DNA from 2 places in the Turicibacter sanguinis genome. Region 1 is predicted to be linked to the other one. Evidence: riboswitches for the same ligand, from Rfam matches in the RefSeq annotation. Region 1 holds a riboswitch; the other holds the start of a gene.
What was found. A riboswitch is a leader RNA that binds a small molecule or an ion and turns the genes downstream of it on or off. The one in region 1 is predicted to bind S-adenosylmethionine.
Positions count from the first base shown of each region.

Region 1 (4,765 bases):
TGAAACAAAGTGGAGTTTCATGAAACTTGTTAACTATGCAATTGAAGGAATCACAGCATTTTCAAATGCGCCTCTTCGTTTTGCAACTTATACAGGAGTTTTAGTGGCGTTTGTGGCATTTGCATATTTACTATACATTTTCTTTAATACAGCGATCAATGGAAACCCAACGGCAGGTTGGTCATCAATGGTTTGTATCATGTTATTCTTAGGAGGAGTACAGTTAATCTTCTTAGGAGTCATTGGAGAGTATATTGGTCGCATTTATAATGAGGTTAAGGGACGTCCTAATTATATTGTGAAAGATTATTTTGGTGAGAAAAAAGAACTTGAAGATTAATTCTTCAAGTTCTTTTCTTTTATATGGTAAAATAATGTTAATAAATGGGTGAAGTGAGGGATATTAGTGACGGTAGTTTATATTTTATTAATTGTGGTTATTTTTTTATTACTGTTAATTTTAATCAGACAAAATTTATATACAAGAAGTCGTCAAAATCCACAGTTAGATTTGCAGGTGAAACAATTGCTTGAGGAGCAACAACGAATGGAGAAGCGACTTCAGGATGCTAATTTTCAGTTAAGTGGGAGTTTTAATCAGGCGAATGAGCGAGTGCTTGAGCGTTATGGACAGTTTGAGCGGGTGATGCGAGATCAATTGAATCAGCATACGTCTTTGGTGAATCAACAATTACAGAGTGATTTTTCGAAGTTAAATGAACGGATTGAGTTTAATTTGCTGCGTATTAATGATAAGGTAAATGAGAGGCTAGATCAGTCATTTAATAAGACGAATGAGACATTTCAAAATATTTTGGTTCGTTTAGCAAAGATTGATGAAGCACAGAAAAAGATTGAAAGTTTATCAACGGACATTGTATCACTACAAAATCTGTTATCAGATAAAAAAAGTCGAGGAACGTTTGGTGAGGTGCAACTTTATCAAATTATGGCAGCTGTTTTCGGTGAAAAGAATGATCGTATTTATGAAACTCAGTATAAGTTATCAAATGGAACTATTGTAGATGCCATGCTTCATGCTCCACTTCCAATGGGGGATTTACCGATTGACTCGAAGTTTCCACTTGAAAATTATCAACGTATGATGGATCGAACTTTAGGGGAGGTAGAGCGTCAACTAGCAGAGAAACAGTTCAAACAAGATGTTAAGAAACATATTGATGATATTTTCAATAAATATGTGACACCGCAGGAAACTTCAGATCAGGCTGTGATGTTTTTACCAGCAGAGGCAATTTTTGCTGAGATTAATGCCTATCACCCAGATTTAGTAGCTTATTCGCAACGTAAAAGAGTATGGCTTGTGTCACCTACAACTTTTATGTCAACACTGACAACGATTCAAGTGATTTTAAATAATTTAGAACGGGATCAACATGCTTTAATTATTCAACAGGAGTTGAATAAATTAGGGGATGAATTCAAGCGTTATAAAGAGCGATGGGATAAGTTGAGTAAGCATATTGATAGTGTGTCGAAAGATGTTAAAGAAATCCATATTACAACTGAGAAAATTGGGACTCGCTTCGATGCTATTTCAAATGTTGAACTTGATTTTACAGAATAAGTCGCTAATATTTGACAAATAAATAAAAAGGCTTTATAATAGATAAGAATTAAATTTAATAAAATTACAATAATATACTCTTATTAAGAGCGATGGAGGCATAGGGGCCTATGAAGTCGCGGCAACCTCTGAAATTGAAAGGTGCCGACCCAAGCGAGTTTAACTCGAGCAATAAGAGGGTTTGAATCTACCTATTCAAGTCCGCTTATAGCGGGCTTTTTTTGTTAGCTCATCTTTCCGGCTTTGTCGGAATAGATGAACTATACATCTGCGTTTTTTGCAGATGTTATCCATTAGTGCTATTAGTGTGTATTCACTGTATTTGTGAATACACATAAAATCTATAATTAGACAAACTTTACATCGCGAAGGCGATGTAACAACCATTGTTAGAATATAATTTAGTGGAAAATAGGATTAGATTCAAGTTAATTGCAAAAATTAACGGCCCGAAGCATGATTTTATATCTAAAGCTTAATAATATAGAGTATTAATGTGAATTGAAGGAGGATATTATAGTGTCAGAACGTCGTTTATTTACATCAGAATCAGTAACAGAAGGTCATCCAGATAAAATTGCTGATCAGATTTCAGATTCAATTTTAGATGCGATCTTAGCCAAAGATCCAATGGCACGTGTTGCTTGTGAAACATCGGTAACAACTGGATTAGTGTTAGTGTTTGGGGAAATTACAACGTCTTCGTATGTTGATATTCAAAAAACAGTCCGTGAAACAATTCGTCAAATTGGTTATGATCGTGCAAAATATGGATTTGACGCAGATACATGTGCTGTGTTAACTGCAATTGACGAACAATCGGCTGATATTGCGATGGGTGTTGACCAAGCGTTAGAAGCTCGTACTGGTTCAATGAGTGATGAAGAAATCGAAGCAATCGGAGCAGGAGACCAAGGTTTAATGTTCGGGTTTGCTACAAATGAAACAGAAGAATTTATGCCATTACCAATCTCGTTAGCTCATAAATTAGCACGTCGTTTAACTGAAGTTCGTAAAAATGGAACATTAGACTATTTACGTCCAGATGGAAAAACTCAAGTAACAGTTGAATATGATGAAGCTTTAAAACCAGTAGCTATTGATACTGTATTATTATCGACTCAACATTCACCAGAAGTAACTCATGAGCAAATCGAAGCAGATATCAAAAAATATGTATTTGATGAAGTATTACCACAAGAATTAGTAACTGAAAATACTCGTTATTTAGTTAATCCAACAGGACGTTTTGTAATCGGTGGACCTCATGGAGATGCAGGATTAACAGGACGTAAAATTATTGTTGATACTTACGGAGGATATGCCCGTCATGGTGGTGGAGCATTCTCAGGTAAAGATGCAACAAAAGTAGACCGCTCTGCTGCATATGCTGCACGTTATGTGGCGAAGAACTTAGTTGCTGCAGGGTATGCAGATAAAATTGAGATTCAATTATCATATGCAATTGGAGTCGCACAGCCTACTTCAATTATGGTTGATACATTCGGTACAGGGAAAACTACGAATGCTAAAATCGTCGAAGTAATTCGTCAAAACTTTGATTTACGCCCAGCGGGAATCATTCAAATGTTAGATTTAAGACGCCCAATCTATAAACAAACAGCTGCATATGGACATTTCGGACGTACTGATGTAGATTTACCATGGGAACGCTTAGATAAAGTAGAAGCGTTAAAAGCTTCACTTTAATATTAAATAGATGTATAATAATAGCCTGATTTTTTTACAAAAAATCAGGTTTTTATTATGTGAGAGAGTGCTATAATATACTATGCTATAAAACTTTAAATTTTTGAAAGGAAGTGCCTAGTGTGCTAAAAAAACTGTTACTTATAATCAATCCGACGTCAGGTCGTGGGATGATCAAGGATTACCTTTTATCGATTGTCACTCAGTTTAGTTTAGCTGGATATGAAGTGACAGTTTATCCAACGAAAGCTAAGCATGATGCTGTGAGTAAAATGAAAGTCGCTCGAAGTTATGATTTGGTTATCGCAAGTGGTGGGGATGGAACGTTGAACGAAGTAATCACTGGCTTAATTGAAGCAAATGGGAATACTCCGATTGGTTATATTCCAACAGGGACAACTAATGATTTTGCATCAACACTTGGTATTCCTAAAAATGTTCCAAAAGCACTTGAACTCTGTTTAAATGGGAAACCAATGCCAATTGATATCGGGATGTTTAATGAGCGTTATTTTATGTATGTTGCTGCATTTGGGGCTTTTACAGACGTAGCTTATGAAACACCACAACCGCGCAAAAATATGCTCGGGGGACTTGCTTATTTAATTGAAGGATTAATGAAACTTCCAACGATTCAATCTTATCAGTGTAAAATTTATCATCGTGAGGGTTTTATTGAGGGAGATTATATTTTTGGAATGATTTCAAATTCGGATTCTGTAGCAGGGATTAAAAATGCATTTGGAAATCAAGCGGATTTAAATGATGGACTATTTGAGGTAACATTAATTCGAGCTCCTAAAAATTTGATTGATATTCATCGTATTTTAACCGACTTTTTAAATCGAACATATGATCCTGAATACGTGGTAACATTTAAAACAGATCGAATTACAGTTGAGAGTGAACAGGACGTGAAATGGACGCTTGATGGTGAAGATGGTGGAAGTATGAAACATGCTACCATTAAAAGTCTTCAACGACGTGTTCAGATTTTAAGTAAAGGTGAATAAAAAAAGAATTCAAGTATACTTGAATTCTTTTTTTATTACTAAATTTCTTATTATATACAAAAGAGTGTCAAAATATTCTTTTTATCTATGTTTTAATGACAAAAATGTATAAATTATTTATAATTAAAGGAGCTATGTATTGGAGAAGGAGTTGTGAAAATGAATCGAAAGCGGGGCAAGAAGGAAGTCTTAAAGGGAACATTAGCAATCGGATTATTAATAAATCAGTTTAGTAGCTTTGGGGCGATTGTTAATGCTACGGTATATGAGTCAGAAGTAGAAAATAATTCAGATATTGTTCAAGAATCAATTGATTCAAGTCAAGACGATCTACCAGATTTAGATGGAAACTTATCTAATGAAAGTACTGAAAATGAAGAGATTCAGAATCCGGGGGACGGTTTACCTGAAGAAATTCCAAATGACGAAGAATTCGGAGAAACTGAAGATGTAG
Region 1 is NZ_CP053187.1:1,369,404-1,374,168, forward strand. Features, by position in the region: gene HLK68_RS06715 (glycosyltransferase family 2 protein) at 1-340, shown strand, start outside; gene HLK68_RS06720 (DNA recombination protein RmuC) at 407-1,588, shown strand; SAM riboswitch class I at 1,666-1,766, shown strand; gene metK (methionine adenosyltransferase) at 2,108-3,298, shown strand; gene HLK68_RS06730 (diacylglycerol/lipid kinase family protein) at 3,421-4,311, shown strand; gene HLK68_RS06735 (N-acetylglucosaminidase) at 4,471-4,765, shown strand, end outside.

Region 2 (4,765 bases), 520 kb from region 1:
TTATGTTTAGTATTTATAAACTTTTTGAGCAAAAATAAAATGTTTAGATGAGAATCATCGAAACAAAAGAGAGGGGGAATAGCTAATTTATTAACGTTTTATTGCTCATTAATCATATATTAAACGATTTTTAAGGATAAATCAATCATTTTTATTTAAAAAATTCATAATTTTTTACAATTTATATAAGTAAACATTTAGATTATTATTTTTGTTCTACAAATGGAGAAGTTTCATCTCAAGAGATGAATAAAAAGAAGTAAAAAAAGTAAAATTGTTTTAATTGAATTGGTAGATTTATAATCTTAGTTATTGTATGATTAGCTATAAAGCATTGATTTTTGCGATGTAGATTTAAAAAGTAAGGACGATGGTAGATGAATGATAATTACCAAGCATTTTATTGGAGTAAGCTTGATAATGTGGCGAAGTTATATTCACTCGTATCGAGTACAAAGGCAACAAATGTATTCCGAATTTCGGTCAAAATGACAGAACCAATTCAAGCGGATTACTTATCAGAAGCTGTCGTGGGGGCACTTCTTGAAATGCCATCATTTAGTGTACGTCTAAGGATGGGAATTTTTTGGTACTACTTTGATATGAATATTCAAAAACCAAGAGTTCGTAAAGAGTTTACGTATCCATGTTCAAAAATGACGAAGTACACTAATAATGGTTATTTATTTAATGTCACCTATTATGAAAACATGATGCATCTAGAAGTTTTTCATGCTTTGGCTGATGGAGCAGGCGCATTACAGTTTTTACAGGTTCTATTGTATCAATATTTAAAAAGAGTTTATCCTAATTCAGTCAATCAACATTTACAGTTAATGAGTGACCAACAATCTCAACGTGCAATGGATGAGGACAGTTTTTTAAAAGTTGTGTCGGATCGAGATGGAAAAGTTATTCCAACGACTTCTAAAGCATATAAAATACTAGGAATTAAAAAACGTCCTCAAGAATTAAAAGTGATTCATGGAATGATGCCAGCAAAACAGATTGTTAAATTATCAAAACAATATGGCGTTAGTATGTCTTGTTTTTTATCTTCTTTATTAATTTATTCGATTTATATGGAAAATGAGAAATTCACAAAGAATAAGCGACCAATTACGGTGACAATTCCATTTGATTTAAGAGCCCGTTTTGAGTCAAATACTGTGCGTAATTTCTTTTCTAATGTGACGGTATCGGTTAATGTTTTAGAGGAGATGAGTTTTGAAGATATTTTAAAGCAGGTATCCATTCAATTAATTGAGGGGCAAGATCAACAAGTTGTGACGCATAAAATTAAAGATAATGTGAGTGCTCAAGAAAATTTAGCCATCCGTTTTGCTCCACTGTTTATCAAAAATACGGTGATGAGACAAATTTATTTAAAGGCCGATCAAGGGGTGACAACCACGTTATCGAATCTTGGGCGTATTGTCTTTTTAGATGAAATTTCACAGTATGTCGATCAAGTACGCGTCATGCTTCCGGTGACACCACATCAACGAATTCGTTGTGGGGTTTGTTCATTTAAGGAGACGTTAGTCGTTAGTTTTACATCATCATTAGAAGAAACTGATATTCAACGATTCTTCTTTAGATTTTTAAAAGATCAGAAAGTTGAAATTACAATTTCATGTAACGAGGAAATAAATAATGAGATATTGTTCTAAATGTCAAATGAATGTAGAAAATGAATTGAAAAGATGTCCTTTATGTGGGGAAATATTGGACTTAGTTGAAATTGAAGTGGTTCGAGATTATCCATCCCGATTTGCAAAGAAACGTCGCGTGCCGATTCGTAAACTGATTGTATTTATGGCCATGGTGATTATTTCGTATTCTTTTATCATCGGAATTTTTCATGATTTTAATTGGAATTGGGTCTTTATTATTGTGTGTTCTACTTTATATTTGTCAGTGAGTGTTATTATTGGCTTAAGAGTGAAAAAAAATATTGGACCAAATATTTTGACGCATGTCTTTGGTGGAACTGTATTTGCCGTTATTTTAGATTATTTACTTGGCTATCAAGGGTGGTCATTGAATTTTGTGTTTCCATTGGCACTGATGGCAGGAACATCTGTCTTTACATTGTTAATTATTTTAAGACCAAAGCGTTTTACAGATTTTGCAAGTTATCAGTTACTGCTTGGCGGTATTGGATTGTTTTTATTAATGCTCGTTTATTTTGAGTTAATTAGTTTTCCAGCGGTTGCAGTGGTTGCAGGATATTACGCCTTAATAACGTGTGTTGGGATGTTTATGTTTGCTGATCGTAAACTGATTCATGAAATAAAAAAGAAATTTCATTATTAAAAAGACTTTACATTCCATAAAATGGATGGTATAGTATCCGTAAGTTAAAAAAGAAATAAAAATGGATTCCTTATCAAGAGAAGTGGAGGGACAGGCCCTATGAAGCTTCAGCAACCGGTACAGTCGTACACGGTGCTAAATCCGACAGATTAATTCTGGCAGATGAGGAGCGCGAGTTGTAAGTTAGACTAAGCGTTCTTCAAATTTTTGAAGGATGACTTAGTTTTTTTATTAATTAAATATAAAACCTTATCAAGAGAAGTGGAGGGACAGGCCCTATGAAGCTTCAGCAACCGGTACAGTTGTACACGGTGCTAAATCCGACAGATTGATTCTGGGAGATGAGGGGATTGTTTATTAGAGGACTCTAATGAGACGGACCCCAGCTTTTGATAAGGGGTCCGTTTTTTTATTTCAACTGACAAGGAGGGAGATAGAAGATGATTGAGTTAAGACAGGTAAGTAAGAACTTTGAAAGTCAAGGGCAAGTGGTTAAAGCTTTACAAAATATAAATTTAAGGGTGAATAGAGGTGAAATCCTTGGAATCATTGGGTATAGTGGAGCAGGAAAAAGTACGTTAATCAGATGCTTGAATTATTTAGAAATTCCAACAGAGGGAGAAGTGTTGATTAATAATTTGGTTCTGGGGCAATTGAATGCGAAGCAATTAAGAGAGGCTAGACGAAAAATCGGAATGATTTTTCAACATTTTAATCTCATGAAATCACGTAATGTTTATGAAAATATTGCTTATCCGCTAAAAGGTCAAGGATTGAATCGTGATGAAATAAAGGAGAAGGTTGATCGTTTATTAAAGCTTGTTGGATTAGAGGAAAAGGCTAATGTCTACCCTAATCAGTTGAGTGGGGGTCAAAAACAACGTGTGGCAATTGCTCGGGCATTGGCAAATGATCCAGAAGTGTTGCTTTGTGATGAGGCGACATCAGCTCTTGATCCTCAAACGACTAAATCGATTCTTAGGTTGTTAAAAGAAATTAATGAACGGTTAGGAATTACGATGGTATTGATTACGCATCAAATGGAGGTTGTTAAAGATATTTGTCATCAAGTGGCGGTGATGGAAGAAGGTGAAATTGTTGAAGTAGGACCTATAGTTGATGTTTTTTCAAATCCTAAAGCAACTATTACAAAGGATTTTGTGGCCAATGTATTTCAGGATGAACGGATTTTTGAGTTATTAGAGTCGAGAGGTTCGTTTGAAGAATTAACAAAACTTGAAAAACTTGTGAAGATTTCATTTGTTGGACAACAGACAGGTAAAGCCTTTATTTCTAATATTTCAAAGTTGTTTGATATTGAGGCGAGTATTTTATTTGGAAGTGTGGAGATGATACAAAAAACGCCCATTGGGCATCTAATTGTCAGTTTACATGGCGATGAGAAATTGATGAGTCAGGCACTACAGTATTTAAATGATAATCAGATTAAAGTGGAGGTGTTAAGTGATGGTCGAGTTCTTTAATCAAATTTGTCCAAATGTGGTCGAGTATTTTCCTGATTTATTAAAAGCACTTAACGAAACGTTATTAATGGTTAGTATATCGGGGATTTTTGCAACGATGATTGGATTGCCAATTGGGGTTGTTTTAGTGGTGACAAGGCAAAATCATTTGGTTGAAAATAAATGGGTCTATTATATCATCGGAAAATTAATGAATGTTTTGAGATCCATTCCTTTCATTATCTTGCTTGCGTTTATTATGCCATTTACGAAGTGGATTGTTGGCACAACGATTGGGTTAAAAGGGGCTTTAGTTCCGTTAATTGTGGGGACGACACCGTTTGTAGCGAGACAAGTTGAGTCGGCACTGTTAAATGTTGATGATGGGGTAATTGAAGCAGCAAAAGCGATGGGATCGAGTCCATTTGAAATTATCTATCGTGTCTTGTTAAAAGAAGGATTACCAAATATCATATATGCACTCACGATTACGATCGTAAGTTTGATTGGATTTTCAGCTATTGCTGGAAGTGTTGGTGGAGGTGGTCTTGGAGATTTTGCCATCCGTTATGGTTATCAATATTTTAAAGGAGACATCATGTTTGTGACTGTTGTCGTTTTACTTGTGTTAGTGTCACTAGTTCAAAGTGCCGGGGAATGGCTCCAACGGAAACTCAGTCATTAAAATAAATCATATTAGGAGGAATTGATCATGAAAAGAAAATTATTAGGGTTAGTAATGTCAGTTTGTTTAGGATTTTTATTAGTTGCATGTGGTAATGAAGTGGGAAGTGATTCGGTTATTAAGTTAGGAATTAATGGCGAAGTTAATTCCATTTGGAAAAGTGTTCAAAGTCGTCTTGCAGAAGAAGGGATTATCCTTGAGTTTGTGACTTTTAGTGATTATAACTTACCAAATACCGCACTAGCCGATGGAGAAATTGATGCGAATGCTTTTCAAACAATCGCATTTTTTGAAGAAT
Region 2 is NZ_CP053187.1:1,887,595-1,892,359, forward strand. Features, by position in the region: gene HLK68_RS09120 (hypothetical protein) at 378-1,673, shown strand; gene HLK68_RS09125 (DUF6320 domain-containing protein) at 1,657-2,319, shown strand; SAM riboswitch class I at 2,387-2,488, shown strand; SAM riboswitch class I at 2,566-2,667, shown strand; gene HLK68_RS09130 (methionine ABC transporter ATP-binding protein) at 2,760-3,803, shown strand; gene HLK68_RS09135 (methionine ABC transporter permease) at 3,787-4,467, shown strand; gene HLK68_RS09140 (MetQ/NlpA family ABC transporter substrate-binding protein) at 4,495-4,765, shown strand, end outside.
Region 2: it holds a riboswitch for S-adenosylmethionine, as region 1 does, so the genes downstream of both, HLK68_RS09130 (methionine ABC transporter ATP-binding protein) here and metK (methionine adenosyltransferase) in region 1, are expected to answer to the same signal.